Runella sp. SP2: one gene and its partner. The protein of the gene in region 1 interacts with the protein of each later gene in a pairwise test. Links are inferred from orthologs where the notes say so. Each region holds a gene or a part of one and is shown on either strand. Other genes may lie near its edges.

What was found.
Region 2: the proteins of DTQ70_RS21300 (region 1) and ftsA interact in binary tests that used the Escherichia coli proteins (3 or more experiments, as listed by UniProt). The link is inferred for Runella sp. SP2 from one-to-one orthologs.

The regions. Positions count from the first base shown.
Region 1 is NZ_CP031030.1:5,281,613-5,299,029, reverse strand. What follows is about bases 7,790-10,618. They hold DTQ70_RS21300 (rod shape-determining protein), read right to left. Parts: upstream 9,803-10,618; coding sequence 8,777-9,802; downstream 7,790-8,776. Other genes in these bases: DTQ70_RS21295 (glycosyltransferase family 2 protein), read right to left, coding at 9,900-10,618; mreC (rod shape-determining protein MreC), read right to left, coding at 7,809-8,657; DTQ70_RS21310 (hypothetical protein), read right to left, coding at 7,790-7,812. Outside these bases: DTQ70_RS21345 (glycoside hydrolase family 88 protein), read right to left, coding at 1-1,434; DTQ70_RS21340 (cupin domain-containing protein), read right to left, coding at 1,502-1,855; DTQ70_RS21335 (AEC family transporter), read left to right, coding at 2,189-3,112; DTQ70_RS21330 (radical SAM protein), read right to left, coding at 3,119-5,320; gmk (guanylate kinase), read right to left, coding at 5,324-5,890; DTQ70_RS21320 (hypothetical protein), read right to left, coding at 5,897-6,172; DTQ70_RS21315 (sigma-70 family RNA polymerase sigma factor), read right to left, coding at 6,463-7,092; more of DTQ70_RS21310, read right to left, coding at 7,309-7,789; more of DTQ70_RS21295, read right to left, coding at 10,619-10,931; DTQ70_RS21290 (YbaB/EbfC family nucleoid-associated protein), read right to left, coding at 10,938-11,276; DTQ70_RS21285 (acyl-CoA thioesterase), read right to left, coding at 11,321-11,869; DTQ70_RS21280 (S41 family peptidase), read right to left, coding at 11,869-13,548; polA (DNA polymerase I), read left to right, coding at 13,669-16,506; DTQ70_RS21270 (TlpA disulfide reductase family protein), read left to right, coding at 16,789-17,274; DTQ70_RS21265 (thioredoxin family protein), read left to right, coding at 17,298-17,417. UniProt on the Escherichia coli protein: Forms membrane-associated dynamic filaments that are essential for cell shape determination. Acts by regulating cell wall synthesis and cell elongation, and thus cell shape.
Region 2 is NZ_CP031030.1:5,847,741-5,859,614, forward strand. Bases 8,904-11,873 are described here. They hold ftsA (cell division protein FtsA), read right to left. Parts: upstream 11,086-11,873; coding sequence 9,721-11,085; downstream 8,904-9,720. Other genes in these bases: ftsZ (cell division protein FtsZ), read right to left, coding at 8,904-9,626; DTQ70_RS23565 (cell division protein FtsQ/DivIB), read right to left, coding at 11,155-11,873. Also shown: DTQ70_RS23520 (tetratricopeptide repeat protein), read right to left, coding at 1-393; DTQ70_RS23525 (Ig-like domain-containing domain), read right to left, coding at 989-2,650; tRNA uridine-5-carboxymethylaminomethyl(34) synthesis enzyme MnmG, read right to left, coding at 2,802-4,664; rRNA maturation RNase YbeY, read right to left, coding at 4,762-5,187; DTQ70_RS23540 (radical SAM protein), read right to left, coding at 5,443-6,414; accD (acetyl-CoA carboxylase, carboxyltransferase subunit beta), read right to left, coding at 6,467-7,309; DTQ70_RS23550 (DNA alkylation repair protein), read right to left, coding at 7,433-8,140; more of ftsZ, read right to left, coding at 8,142-8,903; more of DTQ70_RS23565, read right to left, coding at 11,874-11,874. UniProt on the Escherichia coli protein: Essential cell division protein that assists in the assembly of the Z ring. May serve as the principal membrane anchor for the Z ring.

The DNA of each region.
Region 1 (17,417 bases):
AGTTTCTTTCTTGGTGTCAGGGTCAACGATGATATAGACATTCACACCTTTGAGGTTAGCAGCGGTTGGGGCGGCTGTAATGCTGGTGGTTTTGGCCCCTAAATCGCGAAAAATAGTTCCCCAAAGCCAAAAGCCTGAGTGTTGGCGGTCTTCCCAAGTATAGTGGAATTGTTCTTGGTTGCCGTTGTGGTCTTTTCTAAATTCACGGTTAAAATAATAATCCGTTGCCACCACTTTGCCTTTCCCAAGGCTGTTTTCTGCGGCAATTTCCATTTCTACACTGGCAAAAATAAACGGCCCAACGCCTTTGAGGTCATTTTTGCGGATTGGCTCACTCAAATAATATTCGTAAGTACCGTCGCGGTAGGGAGAACCACCAAGGCCGCCGACGCTCACTGTTTTGTTAAGGCTAATGGTGCCGTTGGCTTCTTCTTCCACAAACTCTTTCAAGATTCCCGCGTATCCTTTTTTGGCCGAAGCAAGGTAAGAAGCTGGCAAATACCCCATCCGTACGCCTTTGGCGAGGGCATACACAAACATACAGGAAGCCGATGCTTCAAAGTAGTTTCCCTTGCGCGTTCCTTGGGTGGTCATTTGATACCACACGCCCGACTTGGCATCTTGGTATTTTACCAAAGCAGGCGCAAGGCGTTGAAGGTATTTGATAAGATTGGCGCGTTCAGGGTGGTTGGCAGGGAAGTAATCTAAGACATCCACCAATGCCATGGCGTACCAGCCAATCGCTCTGCTCCAAAAGTGAGGCGAGCGTCCCGTTTTTGGGTCGGCCCATTTTTGCTCTTTACTTTCGTCGTATGCGTGGTAAATCAAGCCCGTTTTTTCGTCAACGGCGTATTTTTCGATGAGGGCAAACTGCTTGGCAATGTGGTCGAAATGCTCAGGATGGTTAAAAATAAGGCTGTACTCGGCGGCAAAAGGTTCGGCCATAAACAGCCCATCGAGCCACATTTGGTAAGGATAACGTTTTTTGTGCCAAAAACCACCTTCTTTGGTTTGGGGTTGGTTCTCAATCTGTTTCCAAAGCAAATCGGCGGCTTTGCGGTACTTGTCTTTGTCGGGTTGGGTTTGTTGGTACAAAGTCAACAAGGCACGACCCGTAGGAATATTATCAAGGTTAAAATCTTCGTATTTATACGTACGAATGCTGCCATCTTTTTGAACATAGCGGTCCATATCACGGCGCACGTATTCAAAGTATTTGCCATTTCCTGTCCGATTCCATACTTTTTCAATGGCTTTGCACATCAAGCCCTGCTCATAATCCCAACTGGCAGGTTTGTTTTCTTTGACCGCGATAGAGTCTTTGTGCCAAGTCATAAACGACTCAGCCATGCGTACCGAATAGGGCGCTTTTTGGGCCGTAGCTGTGTAGGCCACCAATATACCTACGAAGAGATGTAGAAGAACGCGTTTCATATTGATAGTTAAAAAATGGAGGCTAAAAGTAATGACTGTTTGTGGTAATGCTTTCCTGTACCTTAGGCTACAGAAAATCTTCGCGGAGGGGGTTAAAAACATCAATGAGTACACCTTCTTCGTGACACACGGCGCCATGCAATACGTTGGAAGGTACAAAATAGACATCTCCCGCTTGGAGTAAACGACTTTCGTCTCCAATCGTCACCTCAAACGCTCCGCTGGCGACGTAGCTAATTTGTAAATGAGGATGCTTGTGCATAGTACCTATTCCTCCTTGTAAAAAGGCTACTTTGACCAACATCAATTCGTTGGAGTAGGACATAATCTTGCGTTGGATTTTATCATCCACTTTTTCCCAAGGAATGTCGCTGTCAGCGACCAAGGCTTTTTCGAAGGCAGGGTGAATTGATGAATTCAAAATTGTATTTTTTAGCTATGAACGTGTTGGCTTTGACTACCAAGGTTGTAGTTTGGCAGGATTGAGTTTATTTTTAATTGTGGAGTAAATCAACGATTTGCGCCGATATTTTTACGCAATCGTTACCGACAACGTTTGCAAAATTGTACTTAACAAAAAATAGATTGTAATCAGGCAAGAAAATGACGTTTTTTGATGCTTTGTCTCAATAAAAAGTACGCATAAAATATTGGTCTAAAAATTATACTTTTCAAAGTTTTTGGTCGTCCTTCCAACGCACTTTTGTAGTTTTGCATTCGTAGTGCTTCGCATTCCCGCTTCAACTCTCCTCCGATGAATCAGACCAACAGCGTTTTTCTCATTACCCTCGGCATCGCCACGATGGGTTTTTTGATTAAAAAATTTGATTTTGTCACCGAAAAAGACGGAAAATCAATTTCTAAATTTCTGATGCACACGACGTTCCCTGCGTTGATGATTGTCAGTACGATTCGCATAGATTTTAAACCCGCTTTGTTTTTTAGCCCTTTGCTGTGCATTGCTTTGGGGTCGATAATGACGCTTATTGGCTGGTTTTGGTTTTCGGGCTATCCCGACCGCCTGAGAGGAATGCTGACCATGGCCTGCGGGGGGCTCAATGTGGGCTTGTTTGCGTTTCCCATTATTGAGGGAATTTGGGGCAGAGAAGGGTTGGTTTACGTCGCGATGTTCGACATTGGTAATACCATCATTACCTTCGGATTGGTCTATTCGGTGGGGAGTTATTTTGCGGTCAAAGAAGAAGGCGCTTCCGTAGAATTTAAAAAAGTGCTGCGAAAAGTACTCCAACTCCCTCCGCTGCAAGCCATGTTTATTGGCCTAACGATCAACGCCCTCGACATCGAACTTCCGACCGTTGCCTACGATTTTTTGGACGTACTGGCCAAAGCCAATAAACCATTGGTGCTTTTGCTGATGGGGATTTACATGAGTTTTGCCCTCGAAAAGAGCCAAGTGTGGGCAGTAGTAAAGGTTCTGGCTATTCGGTATGGCTGTGGGCTATTGGCGGTGGTGTTGCTTTACACGTTTGTTCCTGAGCCTTCCATGTTTCGCAATGTGCTGATTGTCTGTGTAATTCTACCCATTGGAATGACGATTCTTCCCTTTGCGGACGAACTCAATTATGATTCCCGAATCGCGGGAGTTTTGGTAAATGTGTCTTTGATTATTAGTTTTCTATTGATGTGGGGGCTTGTAGTGGGACTGAATTTAGCCTAGCGTCTCCTATAGAATTAACAGCCCATTTTCACGAAGTTTTTTCCAAGTCGGTGTCTTTGAAAATGTCGAAAAACTTCCCAAATGAGCCGCTTCAAACTCCGTTTGTAATTGTTGGTAAGCCAGTGGTTGTTCAAAAAGGTGAAGTGCGATTCTAGGGAATAATTCTTCCAAAAAATGCGCTTGCTGGGCAGGAAGTTGAATGCTCCAATCGTGTTTTTTATCGTAAAAATGAAATTCGGCTAGTTCGATGACTTTTTTCCCTTGCTTTACCTCAAAATACTCCACGTTAGGAAGCTTCCCAAGCCAAACCACAAAGGCATTTTTACGAACACTATCTTCGCTTTGGGTAATTTGTCGCTGAATGTAATTCGGCGGAATCGTCGTCGTAGGTACTTTTGAATCAAACCATTTTGAAAGAGGAATATCAAAACCTACTCCGTGCATGTAGTTAAACAATGACTTACGAAGCCCCTCGCTGTACAAGTCGTGGTTGGCGCCTTTGGGGTCGTCGTGGTACAAATCATTGTCGGCAAAACCTCCAAAGCTAGGCCCAATGCGCTGCACGTCGAAAGCATCAGGTGCCAAACCCACGGGGCTGTGGGAAGTCATGGCAAAACGGTGCCAAAAGCCTGATTGGAGAACGCCATTTTCAAATAATTGCCGCACCATTTCGAGCGAATCAATGGTTTCTTGGGCCGTTTGTGTCGGAAATCCGTACATCAAATAGGCGTGAACCATGATGCCTGCTTGGGTAAACCCATCGGCTACGCGAGCTACTTGTCCTACAGTTACCCCTTTTTTCATCATTGCCAGTAAGCGGTCAGAAGCCACTTCTAGCCCACCCGACATGGCAATGCAGCCCGAAGCTTTGAGTAATAAAGATAAATCGTGGGTGAAGTTTTTTTCAAAACGAATGTTGGTCCACCAAACGACGGTTAGCTTGCGGCGGATGATTTCAATGGCTACGTCGCGAAGCAAAGCGGGCGGCGCGGCCTCGTCCACAAAATGAAAACCATTTTGTTGGGTTTTGGCAATAATCTCTTCGATTCGGTCGCAAATCAGCGCGGCCGTGAGAGGCTCGTAATTTTTGATATAATCCAGTGAAATGTCACAGAAAGAACATTTACCCCAGTAGCAGCCGTGGGCAAGGGTCAGTTTGTTCCAGCGCCCATCGCTCCAAAGGCGGTGCATTGGATTGACAATTTCGATAACCGAAAGGTAGTCCAGTAAAAATAAGTCGGAATAATCGGGCGTCCCAGTGTCTCGTTGCGCTACGTCTTTTTCTGAAGCACCGTTGTGATAAACGACTTGATTATCGGTACGGGCAAACGTGCGCTTGAGCGAAGACAAAGGCCGTTTTTCGTCTAGGTATTCGAGCAGTGTGCGCAGAGGAGCCTCGCCGTCGTCGAGGCATACAAAGTCAAGGTAATCAAATACGCGCGGGTCAGAAAGTGAGCGTAGTTCGGTGTTACAAAAGCCACCTCCCATCACGATTTTTACGTCAGGATAGTGTTTTTTGAGGTACTGACCGCATTTTAGTGCCCCAAACAAATTGCCTGGAAAAGGAACACTCAAACAAACAACGGTAGGCTGGAACGCCACCATTTTTTGTTTCAACAACTCATGGAGAAAAACCGTAATAAGCGTATTGGGCTTTTGAAGTTCGGCCAAGAGTTCGTCAAAATGCGTAGCAGTGCGTCCTAAGCGTTCGGCGTAGCGGCTAAAGCCAAAATGAGGGTCGATGGCCTCTTGCAGAAAATCGCCCAAGTCTTCCAAATAAAGGGTAGCTAGGTGACGGGCTTTATCCTGCGTACCCATGGTCCCAAACGCCCAATCGAGGTCTTCCACATCTTTGAAGCGGGAGGCTTCGGGCAAATAAGCGCGGTCGCAGATGCTATGGGCGAGGGTTGGATTTTTATTTTGTAGAAAAGAAATAACGGGCTCGATGGTCGCGACGTATTCGTCGCGAAGGTGATAGATACGAAACGCGTTTTCGGTAAGTTCTATGTCATGCTCGGCTTTTTCGAGGGCATCGAAGAGTTGGGTAAGTCCTTGGGCCGAAAATAGTTTCAATATGACTTCAATCCCCAAATCTGCTTGGTGAGAAACAACGCCCAGCGTGTTCAGAAACCCCTTGATATAGGCCGTAGCAGGATAGGGGGTATTCAGCTGAGTGAAAGGCGGAGTGAGTAGTAAAACCTTTTGCAACTGTTATTTTGTAAAGTCTTCGACCAATTCTTCGGCTTTGGCAAGCGCAGCTTCTAAATCATCATTGACTAGAATAACGTCAAATTTATCTTGGAATGACATTTCAAATTTTACTTTGAAGAGTCGTTTAGACAAACTGTCTTCGGTTTCTGTCCCGCGTGACATGAGGCGTTCTTTGATTGCTTCTTCGCTGGGAGCTTTTACAAAGATGGCCAATGCCCGTTCTTGAAAATACTCTTTTAGTTTGAGCCCACCTTTTACGTCAACGTCAAAAACGACGTGTTTGCCGCTGGCCCACAAGCGTTCAATTTCTGATTTTAACGTACCGTAGTAGCCTCCAGGATATACTTCTTCCCATTCAACAAACTCGTTGTTGTCAATTCTTTTCTTAAAATCGTCGGGCGTAAGGAAGTAATAATCTTTGCCATCCACTTCGTTGCGGCCACGGCGGTCGCGGGTGCAGGCCGAAATAGAAAAGCCTAAGTTGTTGTACTTAGCAAGAAGGTGTCTAACGATAGTGGTTTTACCAGAACCAGACGGGGCGGAGAAGATGATGAGTTTTCCTTCCAAAGTGTATTATATATTGAGTTTGGCTTTGATTGTAGCGACGAGATTGTCGGGGCAAAGGCGTTTATCAATTTTTGATTGGAGAGATTCTTTAACGCACTTTTCGAGGTGATACATTTTGATGCAATGCAAGCAGTGGTCCATGTTCTTTCGGAAGTGTTCCTTCTCGTCCTCGGTTGCTCCTCCATCTAAGACCGCCTGAATCTTTTTCAGACACTCTGCGTGGTGCTCGCAGTACTCTTTCTGATACTTCGTGTTCTCTGTGGCAGAAGGTGACGATTGCATATCCAATACTATTGTAAAGGTTCAATGAATTCTTTGAATCTTTCTGTTTTTTTGTTATTTATTATCAAAAGGAATTCTTCAAAGAAAAAGTTCACGAATACTTCTGAGCATCCCAGCGGGCAGTGTAAACGACTTTTTATTTTCTAATCTCCCTGTTATTCAAACTAAACCAATTTAACCAAGCAAATCGTTCACTAACAACACAAATGTTTATGAGCAAACATTTATGGTGTCTGCTTTGAGTGATTTTTTCTACGCGTTAGCCCGCAAGAAAAGAGTGGTTATGATTGCTAATCTTCGTCAGTATCGTAGCCCATTGAAGCGGCATACGTTCTGAGTTTGTCTTTGAGGAGATTCCGAGCACGGTGCAGACGAGAACGAACTGTACCAATCGGTATATCCAGAATCTTAGCCATCTCTTCGTACGTAAACCCTTCGATGTCACAAAGGATAATAACCGTACGAAAATCGACAGGCAACGAATTGAGGGCCGTAGCCACTTCGTCGCCAATCATGTCTTGGACAGTCTCGACGCGCAAGTCGGTTGTATGGTCAACTTCAGCGGCCTCTTCCGAGTTGTAGGTTGTTTCTACTTCTTGGTAATCGACTTTAGAAGGTTCCTTACTACGCTTACGGTAGTCATTAATGAAACTGTTTTTCAGGATTCTGAACAACCACGCTTTGGCATTAGTTCCCCGCTCGAAAGAAGAAATAAAACGGAAAGCTTTTAAATAGGTATCTTGGACAAGGTCGTTGGCATCGTCCTCGTCCATGGTTAGCCTAAAGGCAAAGTTGTACATGGAGTTTATGTGGGGCATAAACTCGCGGTTGAAGATGTCGTTGCGCTCGGTGTCGCTATACGACGTTTCGGAGGCGGCTAAAGGTATTTCTTCGATTTCTTCTGACATAATGACTGACATGGCTGCCGTAAATTTACGAATTTTAACAAACCATCACCCTTCTCCGCAAATCATCTTTCTTCAATCAACAAAAACAACCCATGAAAGGTTATTTTTTTGTGATTAGTTGTTGATAAATGTTCCCAGATTAGTTTGTACTGATATACGTCAAAAACTATTCCAATGGTTTTGGAAAATGAAAAGTGGGACAAAATGTCAGTGAAAAATAATTGAAGATTAACGAGAAAAAAGGCGGGTTAGAATAACCGTCACTGTTGTAAATACAACGCTACAAACAATTTTTAGGAAGGTGTATGGAAATAAACGAAAGCTACCTGCTTCAACCAAAAATAACACCATGTGGTGAATGGAAATCAGCATCAGGATGTACGACAAGAAAGTGGGGAAGCCCAACTCTTTAATAGATAGCTGAAGGCGACCTTCGGTAAGTTTTTGCCCAAGCTGGTATTTAATAATGATAGGACGAAGGTAGGCAATTAGCACGGAGGCCGAAGCATGAAGCCCCAAGGTGTTGTCGAAAGTATCAATTATAACACCCGTAAAAAAACTAATGACCAATAGCGCCGTGAGGTTGATTTCAATCGGTAAAAATAAAATAGCACCTACGTAAATAAAACAGAACGCATAGTCGAACAGCACCAAGTGACGTGCAACAAAAATGTGGAGCAACACGTACACGAGCCATCTGACGACAGTGCGAATGATTTCGGTTGGGTTCATTTGCGTTTTGGAGTGAGGCTTTCTTGAAGCGACTGTTGTTGTTCCAATAATTTGTTTTCTACCAAATACACGTACGAAATCTTCGAAAAGTCGGTAGAAAGTTTGAGGTCGATGTCAAAAAATGCTTGGTCAGGCGCTACACGAAACGACTTTACAATCCCAACGGCGATTCCAGGTGGAAAAACGACGTTTTGGTCAGAAGTTACGGCGGTATCCCCCTTCATGATGGTGGTGTAACGAGAAATATCCTTCAACTGAATGATGGAAGGGGTGGTATTATTTTCCCACTTGGCCGTTCCTTGGTCGCCACTGCGGAGCAATTTGGTAGAAACCATAAACTGCGAGTGCAGAATGGACGTAATGACCGAGAAGTTTTTGTTGCAAATTTTGACCTTACCCACTACGCCTGTTGCCGATACCACACCCATGCCTTCTTTGATGCCGTCGGCGTAGCCTTTGTCGATGGTCAAGTAATTGTCAGCTCGGTGCGTACTATTTTCAATCACTTTGGCAATCGTTACAAATTTATACCGATTGGCAAAAGCAGAGTCAGCTTGATAGCCTACGGGTGCATTGGTAGGCTTTTGCTGTTGAAGCTTGGTAATTAGCTCGTTGAGACGACGGTTTTCTTCGGCTAAAGCCGCGTTTACATCCCGTAAGTTGGTGTATTCACGCGCTGCGTTAGACAATTCAAGGCTTTTGGCACTCAGGGTATTCGCTGTATTAAAGTACTCTACGCTCCAATAATTGTTGTTATTGACAAGCAACCAAAAGCTAAACACCTCTAACAAAACAAAGAGGATAAAATTGCGGTTACGCCCAATAAACTCAAATAGTTGGAGCATTTGTTTAGTCCATGGTCGATAGTCCACAGTCCATAGTCGATAGTTTATAGTCCACAGTATGCTTACTATTGACCATGGACCATTGACCGTGGACTATCGACTATAAACCATCTGAATAATTACTGAATCAATACCGATTTATACAATTCTAAATTTTTCAGGATTTCGCCTGTCCCTTTTACAACGGCCTTGAGTGGATCGTCGGCAACGTGAATAGGGAGTTTGGTTTTGGCCGCAAGGCGCTTGTCCAAACCGTGTAGCAACGCTCCACCACCTGTGAGGTGAATACCGTTGGTATAAATATCGGCCGAAAGTTCTGGGGGCGAAATTTCGAGGGCTTTCATCACCGCTTCTTCGATTTTAGAAATCGACTTGTCGAGGGCGTAAGCAATTTCGCTGTAGGTTACTTTGATTTCTTTTGGAATACCCGTCATGAGGTCACGTCCGCGAATCTCGAAGTCAGCAGGAGGGCTGTCCAATTCTGGCAAGGCCGAACCTACTTCGATTTTGATTTGCTCTGCCGAACGCTCTCCGATGAGAAGGTTGTGCTCGCGGCGCATGTAATCTACGATGTCTTTGGTAAAAACGTCGCCCGCAATACGAATCGATTGCTCGCACACGATACCCGAAAGGGCAATCACGGCGATTTCGGTCGTTCCACCACCAATATCGACAATCATGGTACCGTTGGGTTGGGTGATGTCGATACCGATACCAATAGAAGCGGCAATAGGTTCATGCACCATATATACTTCTTTGGCACCTGCGTGCTCAGCGGAGTCTTTTACGGCCCGTTTTTCTACTTCGGTGATACCCGAAGGAATACAAATGACCATTCGATGCGAAGGGGTAAAAAAGCGATTGTTAGGAGCAATCATCTTAATCATTCCTCTAATCATCAATTCCGCGGCGGTAAAGTCGGCAATTACACCGTCTTTTAACGGGCGGATGGTTTTTATATTTTCGTTGGTTTTTTCGTGCATCTGCATCGCTTTGTGACCAATCGCCAGCACCTTCCCGTTGTTCTTGTCCAAAGCAATGATAGAAGGCTCGTCCACCACAATTTTATCTTTATGGATAATAAGGGTGTTAGCCGTTCCTAAGTCAATTGCAATCTCGCTCGTTAAAAAATCAAATAATGCCATATTGTTTGCTTTCGCAGAGTGACTAATGTTTATAAGCCGCAAAATTAAAGGAATTTATCGGCTTTTTGGCAGAATACAAACCAAGTAATTTTTTTGATTAAGGTCTTGAAAATGAGTCGTAGGTTTTCTGACCTTTGACAAAATAGCCCCAAATCACACTCTTGGGCGCAATAGGCAGGGAATGAGCCTCTTTGGGTGGCCCGATTTCTCGAATAATTTTTTCCCGTTTCTGCGATAAATTGCGTCTAATCCACCCATAAAACGCAAAATGAGCCCGAATGATAGCCCAAATGTTTGCCCACTCTCCTTTTGGTATAAACCGAACGGCCGAAATTCCATCTACTACCAATCGCCAAAAAATAATGCCAAAGCGATTTTTAGAAGGTAAGTTTTTGTAGAGCATCGCAAGGCTATTGCGGTAGTTGAGGTAGGTTTTGAAGGGGTTGGAGGGAGGTAACGTCCCGCCACCTACGTGATAGACCGTCGATTGGGGAAGACAATAAATTTCGTGACCGCCCGTGTGCAGACGCCAGCAGAGGTCGATTTCTTCCATGTGGGCAAAAAAGTCCTCGTCGAAGCCACCGAGTTCGTGGAATAAATGCCCCCGAATAAACAAACACGCTCCCGACGCCCAAAAAATAGGCATTGGAGTATCGTATTGCCCTTTGTCGGTTTCGCAATGGTCAAATATTCGACCACGGCAATAGGGAAAACCTAGCCAATCCATAAAGCCCCCCGCAGCTCCTGCGTATTCAAACTGCGTTTTATCGTGGTACGCCAATAATTTGGGTTGGCAAGCGCCCACGTTGGGATGGGTGTCCAAAAACTGTACCATCGGCGTAAGCCAATTAGCAGTCACTTCGACGTCAGAATTGAGCAAAACGTAGTATTCGGCCTTAATTTGACTCAAAGCAGCGTTGTATCCACCCGCATAGCCTCGGTTTTGCGGAAGTTCTATCAATCGAACGTTGGGGTAGTGCGCGCGCGTCCAAGCCACAGAATCGTCTTTCGAGGCGCTGTCGGCCACGTAAATCGGATAGGATTCCGAGTGCGCAATAACAGACGGGAGAAACTTTTCTAGAAAGTTTCTCCCGTTGTAATTCAAAATGACAATGGCGATTTTATCCATTGCGTATTATTTCATGAATTTACTCAAGTCCAACCCTGGAATGTTGGGCAAAACGCCTTCGGTCGATTCTTGGATTCGAGCTTTGATTTTTTCTTCGATGTTTTCCATCGCCCGATTTACCGCCGCAATGATAAGGTCTTGCACGACTTCGGCATCTTCGGGTTTCATCAAATCGGGGTCAATGGTCAGTTGAGTGACTTGTTTGCGGCCATTTACGGTCACTTTCACCATGCCCGCACCTGCTTCTGCCGACTCACTCAATTGGCCAAGACTTTCTTGGGCTTCTTTCATTTTGGCTTGGAATTCCTTTACCTTTCCAAGCATTCCCATCATATCTCCAAACATAGTTTTTTCTGATTTTTAAGTGCGCAAAGATACACAATGTCAATTTACCTTTGGGCGATAACGCAACGTTCTTTTTCCAACAAATGAAGGTTTTCTTCCACACTCAAGCGCGTTTTTTCGTTGTCAAACTCGTCGGCGTAGAGGTTTTTTAGCTCGCGGCGTTTGATGGCTTCCAAAAACCGTCGAATGTCTTCTTTGGAGTCCAACAACAACGGCGGGACTTCCGTAGGCTTGCCTTCATCGTCTTTGGCAACCATCGTAAAATACGAGGTATTGGTATGTTTTTGGGTGCCTGAGCGGACGTTTTCGGCAATGACCCGAATCCCGATGACCATCGAACTGCGCCCCACGTAGTTGACCGAGGCGTGCAACGAAACCAATTCACCGACTTCAATGGGTTGGAGAAAATTGACCCCGTCCACCGACACCGTCACCACATAGGTTCCTGCGTGCTTGGACGCACAGGCGTAGGCGACTTTATCCATGAGCGAAAGCAAAATACCTCCGTGGATTTTACCTCCAAAATTGGCGTAGGAAGGAATCATCAATTCCGTAATGGTTACCTGCGAGCTTGCGACTGATTTGGGCGTCATTATTTCTTGGCGTCTTTTAAGCTTACGTTTCCTTTGGCCAATTTTTCGGCTTCATCAAAAAGGGTTGCCGCTTTACGGATTCCTTCGTCGGTGTTGGACATGACTTGGTAAAATTCGTTGTTGAGGCCTCCTTTGTCGCGTTTTTGGTAAGCATAACGGGCAATGAGCGCCTTGAGGTATGTACGAATGTAAGGCTTAGAACGGCTAAACTCTTTTTCGTTGAACTTGATGTTATCGGCGGTCGCGTTTTTAACCACACCGTTCAAATCGGCATCGGTGACATTGTAGCTTTTTAAAAACTCCGCAAAGGTTTGTTTCTCAAACTGTTTGCGATTTTGGTTGACGTAGTTGAGGGCGTAGTCACGCACGGTGTTTTTGGCAAACAACTCGTACAAATACGGCGACATCATGCTGGTATCGCGCGGTACAAATACGTCGGGCGTAATGCCTCCGCCACCGTAAACAATGCGGCCAGCGTCGGTACGGTACTGAAGTTTAGGGTTATTTTTGATGCTGTCAGAAACAAATAATTCGCCGTGTTCAAAACGATTTTTGATGTCTTTTTCGTAACCTTCCAAATCACCCATTTTGTAAGGTTTTTGGATGCTACGGCCGCTTGGGGTATAGTAGCGCGAAATCGTGAGACGCAATTCGGAGCCGTCTGAAAGATTGACGGGCATTTGCACTAAGCCTTTTCCGAACGAACGACGACCCACAATGAGGGCTCGGTCGTGGTCTTGAAGTGCCCCTGCGACAATTTCCGAGGCTGAAGCACTACTTTCGTCGATGAGAACAACCACGCTGCCGTTTTCAAACATTCCTGCATTTTTGGCGCGGGTTTGGCGGTCGTAGCGGTCGTCTTTGCCGTCGGTGTAAACAATCAATTTATCACCTGCTAATAGTTCATCCACCATGTTGGTTGCGCGATCCATGTATCCGCCAGGGTTGCCACGGAGGTCGAGCATGAGTTTTTTCATGCCTTGGGTTTTAAGCGAACTCACGGCGTTTTTAAACTCATCGTAGGTCGATTCCGAGAAACGAGTAACTTTGACGTAGCCCACTTCTTTGTCCATCATATAAGCGGCATCGACCGAGAAGGTAGGAATGCGGTCGCGGCGGAGTAAGAACGATAGGGGTTTGGGTACGCCACGGCGCAAAATTTCGATTTTAACCTCGCTACCGCGCGGCCCGCGGAGTTTGGAGAAAATGAAGGCATTGTCCACTTTTTTACCCGTAAAAATATCGCTATTTACCTTTAAAATTTTGTCCCCGCTCTGAATACCAGCGGCTTCCGACGGCCCACCGACCAGAGGTGTCACTACGTAAACGGTATCTTTGTAGAGATTAAACTCAATACCGATGCCATCAAAACCACTTTCGAGTTGTGAGCGCGCAGCTACGGCATCTTTGGGGTTAAAATAGTAGGTGTGAGGGTCGAGTTTTTCGAGCATTTTGGTGATGGAATAATCCACCAACTCGTCGGTGTTGACGGTGTCAACGTAATTATTATCAATGAGTTGTAGTACTTCCTTGAACTTGGTATGTCCTCGGGCTACATCAGCAATTCCCTTGCTGCCACCAAAAAACGTAGCACCTAACAACATGCCTGCGGCAAGGGTAACACTCAATAAAATGGGTAAACGAACTGTCCAACGGTCGTTTTGTATGGGATTTTCCATTTGCTTATTTTATCTTAAAAAACACCTAAAGTAACGAACAAAGGCAAAAGGTAGTTTACAAACTTCAAAAATCTCTCCAAACTTTGCGTTATTTGTAGCTAATATACATTCAAACACCCCATGAAACCCGAAAAAAAATTATTTCTCTTAGACGCATTTGCCCTCATTTACCGTGCCCACTTTGCGTTTGTTAAAAATCCTCGAATTTCTTCCAAAGGGTTAAACACCAGTGCTATTTTTGGTTTTGCCAATACCTTATTGGAAGTATTAAAAGACGAAAAACCTACCCACCTTGGAGTGGCTTTTGATACACCGAAGCCTACTTTTCGGCATGTGCAATTTGAAGCCTACAAAGCACAGCGTCAAGAACAACCCGAGGACATTACAACGGCGGTTCCGTACGTAAAACAGCTACTCAAGGCAATGTGTATTCCTATCTTGGAAATGGAAGGATATGAAGCCGACGACGTGGTAGGGACGCTTGCCAAAAAAGCCGCCCGCGAAGGGTTTGAAGTGTTTATGATGACCCCCGACAAGGACTACGGGCAGTTGGTCGAAGAGCATGTATATCTTTACAAACCAGCCATATCGGGAAAAGGAGTGGAGATTATGGGGCCAAAAGAAGTATGTGAGCGTTGGGGAATCAGTGATATTAGTCAGGTGGTGGACATGTTGGGACTGCAAGGTGATGCGTCCGATAACATTCCTGGCATTCCAGGGGTTGGAGAAAAAACGGCGCAAAAATTGGTCGCTGAGTTTGGTTCGATTGAAAACCTGATTGTCAATACCGATAAGCTCGCAGGCAAACTCAAAGAGAAAGTCATTGAGGGAAAAGACTTGGCGGTGTTGTCGAAGCAACTGGCGACGATTGACATTAACGTGCCGATTGCCTTTGAAGAGGAAGATTTGCGCATGTGTGAGCCCAACCGCGAGCTACTTTCGTCGTTGTTGGATGAACTAGAGTTTAAAACCCTTAAAAAACGCCTTTTGGGCGAAACGGAAGCCCCCGTTGCTATTCCTGCGGCCAATAAAACGGGCCAATTGAACCTGTTTGGTGAAGCCCCAACGGCAGCTCCTTCGGTGAGTAAACAAAGCGAAGTGACTTCGGTAAGCACAGGTACCGAATCAGAAACGAGCAATGAGCGCCGTACGGTGGCTACCACGGCTCACCGCTATCATTTGGTGAATACCCCTGAGCTTCGTCAATCGCTGGCGTATTACTTGAGTTTGCAAGAATCTTTTTGTTTTGATACTGAAACCACGTCGGTGGATGCCATTGATGCTGAATTGGTGGGTTTGGCATTTGCTTACCGCGACGGCGAGGCGTTTTACGTACCCGTGCCAGCCGACCGTGCCGAAGCACAAGCTATCGTGGAAGATTTTCGAGAAGTGCTTGAAAACGAAAAGATTGAAAAGATAGCGCAGAACCTCAAATACGACATGTTGATTCTGCAAAATTACGGGGTAGAAGTGCGCGGGCCGTTGTACGATACCATGTTGGCGCATTATCTTATCGAACCCGACAAGCGTCATAACATGGATGCGCTGGCCAATGCCTATCTCAACTACGAACCCGTGGCGATTGAGGCGCTTATTGGTAAAAAAGGCCCCAAACAATTGACCATGCGGGATGTGGCTATTGAGAAATTGGTAGAATATGCCGCCGAGGATGCCGACATTACCCTCCAACTCAAGCATAAACTACAACCACTTTTGGTCGAAAACCAAGCCGAGAAATTATTCAAAGGCGTAGAAGTGCCGTTAGTGCCCGTTTTGGCAGCGATGGAACGTGAGGGGATAAAAGTTGATACCAACGTTTTATCCGAAATGTCGGGCGTGCTGGAAATCGACATGAAGCAAGTCGAGCAAGAAATTTTTGGACTGGCGGGAGAGGAGTTTAACATCGGTTCACCGAAGCAGTTGGGAGTGGTTTTGTTTGAAAAAATGAAGTTGGTTAAAAACCCTAAAAAAACAGCGACGGGACAATACGCTACGGGAGAAGATATTTTGTCGGATTTGGAATCGGAACACGAAATTGCGCGTAAGATTCTGGATTACCGCGAGTTGCAAAAACTAAAATCGACCTACGTGGATGCGTTGCCACAGCTTATCAACCCATCAACGGGACGAATTCACACGTCGTTCAATCAGGCCGTGGCAGCGACGGGGCGTTTGAGCAGTACCAATCCTAACCTTCAGAACATTCCGATTCGTACGCCTCGTGGACGAGAGATTCGGAAAGCGTTCATCCCTAGAAATGAAGATTATGTGATTTTGTCGGCCGACTACTCGCAAATCGAACTCCGAATCATGGCCGCTTTCAGTCAGGATGCCACCATGCTCGAAGCCTTCAATAAAGGTATTGATATTCACGCTAGTACCGCCAGTAAAGTATTTGACGTAGCCCTCGAAGAAGTAACGTCGGATATGCGTCGAAAAGCCAAAATGGTCAATTTTGGTATCATTTATGGTATTTCGGCCTTTGGCTTAGCCCAACGCTTGGGGATTGCGCGGGGAGAAGCAAGTGAAATCATCAAAGCCTATTTCCAAGAATTTCCTGCTGTAAAAAGCTACATGGACATGGTGATTAACAAAGCCCGTGAACAAAAATACGTTGAAACAATTTTAGGACGTCGGCGTTATTTGGCTGATATTGATTCTCAAAACCAAACGACGCGTGGTTTTGCCGAACGAAACGCCATCAACGCCCCGATTCAAGGCTCGGCGGCGGATATGATTAAGATAGCGATGATTAATATCCACGATTTTCTGAAACGCGAAAAACTACAGTCACGTATGCTTTTGCAGGTACATGACGAATTGGTGTTTGACGCGCACCGCGATGAAATCGAATTGTTGAGCCACCACGTAAATGAGTTGATGGTGAATGCCATTCCGTTGCCCGTAAAAATGGAAACGGGAATTGGAAAAGGGCTCAATTGGTTGGAAGCGCACTAGAAAAGTCAGTTTGTAAATGTGAGAAAAAATCGCGTACTTACTTTGACATCGTGAAGAGGGTTGCTGAGTATTGTGAAGAGGGTTGCTCACAACCCGACGTATTGAGTGCTGTGGAGAGAGTTGTTCACAACCCGACGTATTGAGTACTGTGAAGAGGGTTGCTTACAACCCGACGTATTGAGTGCTGTGGAGAGGGTTGCTCACAACCCAACGTATTGAGTGCTGTGGAAAGGGTTGCTCACAACCCGACGTATTCAGCAGTAGAATTTTAAACTTGTGAGAATGAATGCAAAAGGCTGGATAGTGGGTGTGCTGTTGGTCATGGTACAAACGGTAGGGCAAGCACAGCAAGTATCGATGGTAAAATGGGTGGCGATGGATAGTCTTTTTGCTCAAAAAAGCGATACTACCTATGTATTGAACTTCTGGGCGACTTGGTGTAAGCCTTGTGTGACAGAATTGCCGTATTTTGAACAAACTCAGCAGAAATACCTGAATCAGAAGCTCAAAGTGATTTTAGTTAGCATGGATTTTGCTAGAGAATTGACAACGAGAGTGATTCCTTTTGTGACCGAACGAAAGCTAACATCGCAAGTATGGTTGCTCAATGAACCCGACGCCAATAGCTGGATTGAGAAGGTGAGCAAAGAATGGTCAGGTGCCATTCCTGCTACCCTGATTTTCAATAATGCCAAGGGGAAAAAAGTGTTTTTTGAACAAAAACTTGACGCCCTCCGTTTGGAAAAGGAACTCTCTGATTTTCTGTGACTTTTTAACTTGATTTCGTCAGAATGGCAAACATACCAACGACCATGAAAAATAAGTTTTGGGCAACATTATTCGCAGCGTTGACAGTGAGTATCGCAACGACCTTGGTGTTCCAACAGCAACGCGTGCAGGCTTCTTCGGTG
Region 2 (11,874 bases), 570 kb from region 1 along the record:
CTCATCAGAGAGTTCTTTATACGCATTGATGTCCTTAGAAGGCACTTGTGCTAGGCTTTCATCGTATTTCTGCATTGCTTGGGGCATTTGTCCCGTTTGTTCGAGCATGCGTCCCCAATAGAGCGTATATAAATAGCCAAACCGAGCGTCTGATTTTTGCTGGCGTTTGAAAAACTTTTCCGCTTCTTCAAAATCCTTCAATTTAATTGAACAGCTCACATACCTTCTCAGATAAATCTTGTTGAAGTCTTTGCGTAATATTTTTTGATAAAGCGCAACGACTTTATCACACTCTCCTTTTTGAAAATAGGCATCCGCTAAGTCAGCGTCGCTTTGCGCATAAGCCACACTGGTCATTAACCACAAGCCTAGCCCCACGAGTAGTATCCACACCCGATTTGGGGTTATACACACTTTTTCTTTTCCCATTATAAAAACAATAAACATTAATTTTTAAAACTATTAAAGTTAATTAAGGCCGGGGATAAGTGGAAAACAAAACTATTCACAAGTTTTCCACTTTATTCTAAAACGCTTTTGTGAATAAAATATAAGGTTATCCACTTGTTTTTATTTTTTTCCACAACTGAAATTACTGTTTTTCAAGCAAATAAACAATTGTTCACATTTTGCCGTGGATTGTGGATAGTCTTATCAACGATGTGGATGACTATTTGTCCACAAAATTCAGTGTGAAAAACACCTTGAAATGATGTGCAAAACCTGTGTAGATTCCCACACAGTGGATGTGGACAAATAATTCTCCACAATTCAAAAAGGTTATCGACACCCTTATCCCCGGATTATCCACTAAATTGTGTGAATGAAAACAGTTATCCACAATGTTGTTAACATTTTTTCCGCCAAATGTTCTTTTTTGTGAAAATGACGTTTCACAAAGTAAAACCTACCTACGCTCATTTTGAGTATGTACAAAAAATGCGCCAAGAGGCGCATTAGCTTTTCCACATTGTATGTGAATTGTGAATTATTTTGTGGATAAGTCTATATCTATACCACTCAAGACAAAATTTTTCTTGACTTTGATGACATCAGGATAAAAAAGAATGGGTTCGGCCAATTTTCGGGTTTTAAAATCGCCCGTATCCCACTTCCCATTCTGGTTTTCATCTACAATGACCCGAATATTATATAGGGCTGGTTTTAAGTAACTGAATTGGAATGATGGTTTTGTGGATGTTTTGACGACCTCAAATTTCTCGTCCAATAACTCTATAATAAATGGTTGCTTAGCTCCCTTAATTTCGCCTTCTAACATACCATATTCTTCTTCTTCCATGATGGGAAGTTTATATATCCGCTCTGGAATGGTGTCATTTTCTACGCTAAAAAAAGTGCTTTTGGGAAGGATTACCTTCAATAACTTACGGGCTGAAATTTGGTGGGTAAGGGTAAGGATTGTTTTATTATTTTCCCATGTATAATCGCTAGGAAGTAGCTGTTCGGTTTTGAGGCTATCGCTTACCAACTGAATTTGGTTCAACCTAGCCTCTGCTAAGGGTTTATTGAAGGTGAGTTTTAAAGTAAATAATCGAGGTTCGATTGGGTCATTGTCTTGGTGACTGGCTTTCATATCAAACGGTTCTCTATTGCTTTCGCTATTTTTTCCTGTGTTTCGAGCTTCTCGAAATTTGATTTTTTGAACGTGTTCAAAAGTGAGTCCTACGGAGTCTCGAATCATAATTTTTGCCACTAATGTATCTTTCCTACTTTTGGTATTGAAGAATTTCAACTCGCTTGGACCGTTCTGAAGGTAGGGAATGGAGTCGTTTGGATTATCAAATTTTACTTTATAATCCACAAATCCTTTGTCATAATTGATAGAATAATAATAAGTTCGTGGGATGGTTCCCTTTACTTTTGCAGGGGTAGTATTGGCTAAAAACAGCTTGAGGGAAGCGCCTGAGAATTGCGTAGAATCTTTAATGACGAGGCTATCTCTTAAATATGCAATCCTCTCCGTCTTCGGATTGTAGGTAAATGAACGGTTTTTGTCATCGAAAGCTACAAGTCGATAAAGGTTGGACTGAATATTTTCGATACTAAACCTTCCCGAACTATCAGACCGTGTAAAATACATTGGCTTCATTTTTTCGATATTGAGTGTATCCGAATGTGGGTAGAGGCCAACCAAAACATCAATCATGGGCTTGTTGGTCTGTACATCTTTCACCTCTCCCCTAACGAGTGCAGAGTCGATACCAATCCCTGTACTAAACACGAGTCGTAAATTTTTAGCAGGATTTTTTTCGCTAAAATCTTTGATAGCATCCCCAAACGAAAACGAATATGTCTTGGCTGAATCCAATGATTTTTTAAATACAAGCCGAACACTCGTTGGTTTGGCTTTGTACTCATACTCGCCTGGGTCGGGTGTAACCAACAATTTTTGCTGTAGGTTTTCGGCTACAATGTACTCGTCAAATTCAAGTTCAATGGTTTTTCCTTTGTAGTTGGTTTGCTTATTTTCAGGAATACTCTTTATCAACTTTGGCGGAATTGTATCTCGTTTTCCTCCCGTTGGAGAAATGGGTTGAGAGCAACCTAGTAGTAAGAAGTAAAAAGCAGCCGTCAGCAGACTGTAAATTCGAAGTGTATTTACTAACTGTTTTATGTCGAAGGAACTCATGTGTTGGGCGAAATTTTTAACAAAAATAAAAAGGGCTTTTGTTAGCCCTTGCAAATTAACATCTTTTAAAATGAGTTTATTGTTTGACGACTTTCTACCAAAATAAAAGGGAGCTTTGAAAGCCCCCTTTTATTTTGGTAATCAATAAAAATCAGCGTCCTATGTGGATTAATAAAACCGAAACATCTGAAGGACTAACTCCGCTGATTCTGGAGGCTTGCCCCAAAGTGTGCGGTCTAATGGTTTTAAGTTTTTGTCGGCCTTCAAAAGAAAGCGCAGGGACTTTGTCATAATCGAAATTGGGGATGATTTCGAGGTCTTCCAACTTGTTCATTTTTTCGACCATTAATCTTTCCTTTTCGATGTAGCTTTCGTATTTCACTTTTATCATGGCCTGTTCTGCCGACTCTTCATTAAAGCCATTTAAAAATGTGGCAAAGCTTTCACTGAGTTTTTTGATGTCTTCGATTTCTACATCAGGCCGTTTTAGCAATTGATACAGGGGCTGTTTTTCTCGAATAGGAGACGTACCTATCTCTGCCAAAATCGGATTTACTTCATTGGGCGTTACTTTCACTTTTTGAAGCTCTTCTAAAATTACCTCGGTATTGGCAATTTTTTCTTGTACACGAACTAAACGTGCTTCGCTGGCCAACCCTATCTTATGCCCTAATGCCGTGAGTCGAATATCGGCATTGTCTTGGCGGAGTAAAGTACGGTACTCTGCCCTAGAGGTAAACATTCGGTACGGTTCTTCCGTCCCTTTGTTAACGAGGTCATCAATCAATACACCAATGTATGCTTCGGATCTTTTTAAAATAAAAGCATCTAACTCGTGCGCATTTTGGTGCGCATTGATTCCTGCAATGAGTCCTTGACATGCTGCTTCTTCGTACCCTGTCGTTCCGTTGATTTGACCTGCAAAGAATAAATTACCAATCAAGTGAGTTTCTAGGGTGAGTTTTAGTTGAGTTGGGGGGAAATAATCATACTCAATGGCGTACCCTGGTCGGAACATTTTTGCATTTTCAAAACCTGGTATAAGTCGAATGGCTTTGTATTGAATATCCTCTGGAAGTGATGTCGAAAAACCGTTGATATACATTTCTACGGTTGACCAGCCTTCGGGTTCTACAAAAATTTGGTGACTGTCTTTGTCTGCAAAACGATTGATTTTATCTTCTACTGATGGACAGTAACGCGGTCCAAGCCCTTTAATCCGCCCCGTAAACATGGGTGATTTGTCGAACCCAGTTCTTAAAACACCATGTACTTTTTCATTGGTATAGGTAATCCAGCAACTTCTTTGATGGGTAAGGGGTGGGGTGTCGGTATAAGAAAACTTGCTTGGGATTTCATCGCCTGGCTGTTCTTCCATCTTTGTATAGTCTAGCGAACGACCGTCTATGCGAGGTGGCGTACCTGTTTTCATTCGCCCTGACTCAAACCCCAATTGAATAAGTTGTTCGGTGATTCCAGTGGCAGCCTTCTCCCCTACCCTACCTCCTCCAAATTGTTTTTCGCCAATATGGATTAATCCGTTTAAGAATGTACCGTTGGTTAGCACCACAGCCTTCGCGGTAATTTCCACGCCGAGTGAGGTTTTTACCCCAACAGCTCTGTTATCTTTTACAATAATTTCTTTCGCTGTGTCTTGCCAGATGTCCACGTTTGGGGTTTGTTCCAATGTCATTCGCCATTCTTCCGCAAAACGCATACGGTCACTTTGGCATCTTGGCGACCACATTGCGGGCCCTTTTGAGCGATTCAACATTCGGAATTGAATCATGGTTTTATCGCTAATTATTCCTGACTGTCCTCCAAGTGCATCAATTTCTCGTACAATTTGCCCTTTTGCTACACCGCCCATTGCTGGGTTACACGACATCTGAGCAATCGTGTGCATATTCATTGTGATGAGTAAAACGTGGGAGCCCATGTTTGCCGCTGCCGCCGCTGCCTCACAACCTGCGTGCCCCGCTCCTACTACAATCACGTCGTATTCTGGAAACATAAAGTTTTTGTTTAATTAATCAAATGTCGTGAAAATGTACTGTTTTGTGGAAAATCTAAAAATGTTTCACATGAAACATTTTTGTAAAGAGTCAGATTTAAGACTTCGGAAAGGTGGCAATGTATGTATCTTCCTTTTGTCTCATTACTAATTCGTCTTCATCTTCGTGGTCGTCATATCCCACTAAATGAAGAACACCGTGAGCAAGTACCCTTAATAATTCTTCTTTGAAGGTTTTTGATAATTGTTCGGCATTTTCTTTTACTCTGTCGATACTGATAAAAATATCTCCTTCAACAATCCCTTCTATTTCTTCTGAATTATCAAAAGTGATAATATCGGTATAAAAATCATGATTAAGGTATTGCTGGTTTACGCTAAGTAAGTACTCGTCAGAACAAAAAATGTAATTTAATTGGTTCAGTTCAAACCCTTCGGACTCAATGATGTCTTTGAGCCACGTCTTTGTTTTACGCGGATTAGGAATTTTAAAATCCACGTCTTCGTTGAAAAATTGAATCATTGGGAGGATTGAATATTGGTCGTAGTTCTACTATAATATGCTCGATAATAACCCAGTTTTGCCCGTAAATTACTGAAAACCAGCGTATTTTGTTGCTAGAAAGCATGGTTTCCCTAGACATTTGGGCGAAAATGAGTATCTAAAACGGGATGCTAAAACACTAAAAAAGCAGAGTAAAAGTAACCTTACTTCCTCTAAATTAATGAGTTAGCTTCTAATAATATAAGACAAAATTAAGGAAGAATAAGGGAAGTATCAAAAGAGTTGTTTCCACGTCCCTTTGATTCTGTTGTATTTGAGGGTGCTCGGAAGAGCTTTCCACCAATATTTATTGATAGTCACGGCAAAAGACGGTTGCATGTAACAATTGATGGCACAACCCTCGCAAGCAGGAAGACGGCCTTCTAGTGCGACTAACTTTTGAACTTCGTCAGAGAGATATAGCTCATATAAATTATTCTCAATCGCAAATTCTTTCAGCCCTAAATGATAACAGGGTAGTACGAGTTTGTTTTCAGGAGAAATGACAATGGTAGTACTACCAGCAAGGCAAATGGGGGAATCTGTGTGGTTTCCACCATCAAGACGTAACTGAATGAAGGCATCATTGAGATAAACATTGCTTTTTTTTCCCCACTGCCTAAGCTGCTGTAATGCCGCTGGAGACAGCTGTGAGCCCACTTTATTGTACTCAAAGACGGGATTTAGGATAAGTACAAGGCCGTGAGGTTTGCATATTTCTTGCCAAACCTTTTCTATCTGGTGAATATTCGACTCAAAAACGGTAAAAAGTATGTCTGGACGCTCTCCCAACGACTTCGCGATTTGGATAGACTCCATGACTTTGTCGAAACATTTTACCCCTCGGGATAAATCATGTTCGTCTCGCTCAGGAGAATCAAGAGAAAAATGGAGCATGTCAACCAACCCCCGAAGGCGATTGGCATATTTAGGATATAACAGGCAGTTGGTGGTAATGGTAGTCAACAGACCCAGCCGTTTACATTCCTTTAGCAGCTCGTCAAGCTGACGATGTAATAATGGTTCTCCTCCTGTGAAGTCAACGACTTTCACCCCTAATCGTTTCAGGGCAGCAAGATTAGCTTTGGCTTCTTGGAGGGTTATGTATGGTGAAGGTCGCTCCCAAATGTCACAAAAACTACAAGCGGCGTTACAGCGATACGTCACATAGTAATTACACAAGACAGGGTGGGATACAAGACGCATAGGGTGCAATAAAACTTTCTGGAAAGCTTTATACTTTCCAGAAAGTGGGAGTTTATTGAAGCATTCGTAGTAAACTCGCAAGCTTATCTTTTAAATCTTTGCGATCGACGATAAAATCTAGGAAGCCGTGTTCTAAGACAAATTCTGCACTTTGAAAACCTTTGGGCAAATCTTTACCAATGGTTTCGCGAATAACACGTGGTCCCGCAAATCCAATAAGTGCGCCAGGTTCGGCAATATTAAAATCACCTAACATGGCATAGGATGCCGTAACACCACCAGTAGTGGGATCTGTAAGTAAAGATATATAAGGAATTTTTGCCTCCGACAAGAGCGCAAGCTTGGCCGAAGTTTTTGCCATTTGCATTAATGAATAGCCTGCTTCCATCATTCGTGCGCCACCAGAGCGAGAAATCATCAAAAACGGCATTTTGTTTTGCAATGCGTGGTCAATCCCTCTGGCTATCTTCTCTCCTACTACCGAGCCCATAGAACCACCAATAAAGTTGAAATCCATGCAACTTACCACAATGTCGAGCTCATCCATTTTCCCATAAGCGGTACGCACGGCATCTTTTAATCCTGTTTTCTTTACGGTGTCACGGATACGATCGGGATACTTCTTTGTATCTTCAAAATTCAGAGGATCTCCCGAGAGCATATTGGCATCGAGTTCGGTGTATTCTGCATTGTCAAAAAGAACTGAGAAATAGGCTTCCGAACCAATTTTTTCGTGATAATTACATTTTACGCACGTATAAGCATTGACTTTATGTTCGCGAGTGTGCATAACATGCTTGCAGCTAGGGCACTGATACCAAAGCCCATCAGGAGCTTCGCGTTTCATTTCGGTGGGCGTCTGAATGCCCCTTTCTTTTCTAGTAAACCAAGACATGAGTTAGATTCGAGTTTTGATTTGTGTACATTGAGTTTAGATAAGACGCTGATAATCAAACTCAATAGTGTTTTGAGCCTTTTAAAGGCCGCGCCAAAGATACATAAGAAATCAATCTATGTGTCAAAGTGATAGATAATACTTGCGTTTTGACTCAGGAAAACGTTCAATAGCGTACCGTAATGCGGTTCGAGGCATTTGTTGGGTATGGGTATCTAAAAACTCTTCAAGGACAAGCTCGTCACGTTTTCCTACCTCGCGCAACATCCACCCTACTGCTTTGTGGATAAGATCGTGAGAATGAGATAATAGAAGCTCTGCAATACGCAAGGTGTCACTAAATTGATTGTGTTTGATAAAATACCAAGTGGATACCATTGCCACGCGTTGCGCCCAAAGATGAGGGCGTTGTGCCAAGTCATAAAGAATGCTGCGGTCTTGTTTCAATAAATAAGCACCAACAATATCGCGGCAGGTGACATCTACCAAATCCCAATTGTTGATGTAATCAAGGTGCGTAAGGTAAAAATCAAAAATTTGTTTCTGAGCGGTGGGGTCTTTTTTTGATTTCTGAAAATGCTTCATTAAACCAATCAAAGAAGCCATTCTAATTTCGTGATAAGGGCTAATAAGAAGCGCTTGCCATTCTGAAATAGACAGGTACGCGTATTTTGCAACCACAGACCGTATTTCGGGCATGGTAATGCCTAAAAATAAATCTCCTTCTCCATATTGGCCTTTCCCTGTTTTAAAAAAGCGCGAAAGAAAGGCAGCCTTTTCGGGGCTGCCTAGGGAGTATAAATCTTTTTGAATCGAATCAATTCCTGCCATTTTACCTTTTGTGCTTGTCTAAAACAATCTGAATGAACACTTCGTCAGGTGAATTTGGTTTTTGGAATAAAACAACGTTTTGACGCAGGAAAGCAGGTTTGTCGAGTTCTTTCTCCGAATATTTTCCAAAGGAAATATCGTGCACAAGGCGACGCAAAATTTCGGGGTCTTCCTGTGGTTCTTCAGGTGTTTTTTCAACAACTGGCGGTTTCGGCGGTTTTGGTGGCTCCTCAAAGGCAGGTTTTGGCGGCTGGGTTTGTTGTACTTCCACCTTTGGCAGCTCTTGCACAGGCTTTGTTACCTCAATTTTTGCTTCTTTCACCTCTGGCTTTTGCGGTGATACAGAAATAGGTGAATTGCTAGTAGTCGCTGTCGATTGCCTTGGATTATACTCCGTTGTCTTACGCTCTGTTGAAGGGGGTAACGAAGTATTTCTCTGTATGGTATCAGAAACCGATGGTAGTTGAACGGGCTCTTTTCGCTGCTTTACACTTGTGTCATAATTAAACGGCAAGTGAGAGTCTTCAAAACCCGCCGCAATAACTGTCACCAACAACTGATCACCAAGGGCATCATCAAAAATAATACCCACTTTACACATGTCAGCTTCGTCTCCGATGAGTCCTTCGATGTAGTCAGTAATAATCATTTGCTCATCAAGCGTAGCCATGTGTTCTTCTTGCGTACTTGAAGCAAGCGTCACAAGAATACGTTTGGCACCACGAATGTCACGGTTGTTGAGAAGTGGAGAGTTAAGCGCGGCCTCAATCGCCAATTCAGCCCGATGCTCGCCCGATGAAACCGCAGAACTCATCACAGACGTACCAGCACCTTGAAGTACTTTTTTGACGTCCATGAAATCGGAGTTGACACTTCCGTGGACGGTGATAATTTCTGCAATACTTTTTACGGCGTTTGAGAGAACGTTATCAGCGTGCTCGTAAGCACGGAGAATCGGTAATTTTCCGTATAACTTAGCCAATTCGTCGTTAAGAATCACCAGCACAGTGTCGCAATGTTCTTTGAGGGCATTGATACCATCGATGGCTTGGTTCTTCTTAATACGGCCTTCGTGGCTGTAAGGGGCAGTTACAACCGCAACGGTTAACATCCCCATTTCTTTGGCCACTTTTGCAATGACAGGAGCAGCACCAGTACCTGTTCCTCCCCCCATACCAGCAGTAATAAATACCATCTGGGTTGGAGGTTGCATCAATTGACGAATATATTCAATACTCTCTTCTGCAGCGCTGCGGCCAGTAGCAGAATCAGTTCCTGCTCCTAAGCCTTTGAGACTATCGGCTCCTAATTGAATTCTGTTATTGATAGGACTACGCATCAACGCCTGTTTGTCGGTATTACATACCACAAACACCACATCTTTGATGCCTTTTTTATACATGTGGTTGACGGCGTTGCTACCTCCCCCTCCTACACCAATTACTTTGATGATAGGGGCATCGTCTAAGTGGGTTGACTCTTCCATAACAAACTCGTAGTCGTGCTCAAAAACGTTTTTTCGTGCAAAAACCATATTTTCTTAAAAATAAACAAACTAGGTAGGGATATTTTGGCCTTTATTAATAATCGTCGTGTCCTTTGATGTCATCTTGGGTAAGACCTTTCCAAATAAAGGTACTGATTTCTTTAATGGTTGATTCCTGAGACGTGCTTTTGCGAAAACCAGGGATAGACCAGCTACTGCTTGGTTTTTTTTGCTCTGGCTCAGGACTAACCGTTGTTTTTTCGATTCGTTTATCGAGTGGTTTTACACTAGACCAGGCCAACCCTAGTGCTGTAGTGTAAGATGGGTCAGTGATAAGCGAATCAAGCGCGCTATTGCTTCGTTCGAGGTTTTTTGGCGAGCCAATCTGAACGTACATTCCTGTGATTTCTCGAAAAATGCTCTCAATTCCCTTAATTTTTGACGTCCCACCCGTCAATATGATTCCTGCACGTAATTTGTGCTCATATCCTGCTTTTTTGATTTCGGACAGAACTAAAGCGGCGATTTCACGCAATCTAGCTCTGGCAATCAAAATGACATTTCGTGCTACAATTTCGATGGGTGGAATACCTTCGGCAGTTGGGATAACCAACATTGTGTTGAGTGAACAGTTTTTTGGCTCGGTTTCGCCAAGGAATATTTTGGCTTCTTCAGCGCTTTCATGGGTAAGATGACAGCCCTCGCGAATATCGTTCGTAATGTGATTGCCTCCAAAAGGTAAGACTACAGTATGACATAATAACCCATCGTGATAAATGGCAATGTCGGTAGTTCCGCCGCCAATATCAACAAGTACAACCCCTAGGCTTTTGTGGTCTTCGGAAAGAATAGCCAAGCCAGAAGCCAGTGGAGAAGCCGAAAAACCATCTTCTTCATTGACCGAAAGGTTCGCTTTTTGGAGTGAGTCTTTGATTTGGTGCAACGCCGATTTTTTTGCGGTAATGATTTTAAAATCACCGCTTAATTTAAGTCCAGTATGCCCAACAGGGTCAATAATTTCGTGCTGTTCTCCAACCGAAAACTTGAGTGGAAGCAAGTGAATAATTTGATTCGTATCAGAATCAAACGTTTGCTGCATGGTTTCAAACAACGATTTTACATCTCTTCCTTGCACACCAACGGCGTGGCAGGCCACGGAGCCTGTTTCCGACGTTGTTGCTAAGTGTGTCCCACTTACATTGACAGATGCGAATAGGTTATGAGATAACAAATCAATGCGATCCGCTTTTTTGGCTGCCATTTCGAGCGCTTGACGAATGGCGTCTTTGGTTTTAATAGGGTTATTGATGTTCCCACGATGAACACCTTCATTGCGGGCTGACCCCATCCCTATCACCTGAAGCATCGTATGGTTACTTAGCTTTTTGGGTTTTGCTAAAACCGCAGCTACTTTGGTGCTACCAATGTCTATTCCTAAATAAATTTCGTGTTCTGACATGATGTGCTAAGGCTTTAATAAAAACTTATGATATGTACTATTGATAGGTTGGTGATGAATAGAAAAGGATTATTCACACACTATCTGATTTTTAAATTTTACACTTACTCGATGGTATTTTTCCCAACCACTGATGGGAAGGATGGTCTTATAAAAGACCTTTAACTTCTCAAATTTGAGGTCTGCGTCTTCTGGAAAACCAAAATCAATTTGGTGTTGTCCCACTTGGGGGGTTAATGTTAGTTCTCCGTCTTCTGCCACAATCACTTCGGTCACTTGAGATTTCCAAAAAGAATTTTGCTGTAGCTGTTTTAAAAACTCTATCAGCTGTTCTCCTTTGGGAGATTTGATGGCTTTGGCATTTTTGAAAAAATCGCCTGAAAGAATAACCGTACGAGCGGCAAATCGTCCAGAAAGAGGAATAATGTCCCCAGATTCCGTTAAGTACCCCCCTGATTCGGCCGTTATTGACTGAGTTGCTTCGTTAAAGTTACCCATTATTCGGCCAATGGGGCGTTGCTGTTCGATTGCTACGACCAAATTTCCTGATAAATCTCGAAAAACGTCACATTTTTTTATCAAACGGTTTTTTAGGACTCTTTTTTCGAGCCCTTTAAAGTTAATATCCGAAAAATTCATCCCTTCAACCACATCAACTCCTTTCACAGTGAGTAGGTCTTTGATGTCTTGTTCGCTAAAAAAAGGATACTCTGCTTTGTTATCGAGCCTCACCACGACACTTTTACATCGTTTGTTATTTTGTTGATACTCAACGTAAAATAACACTGC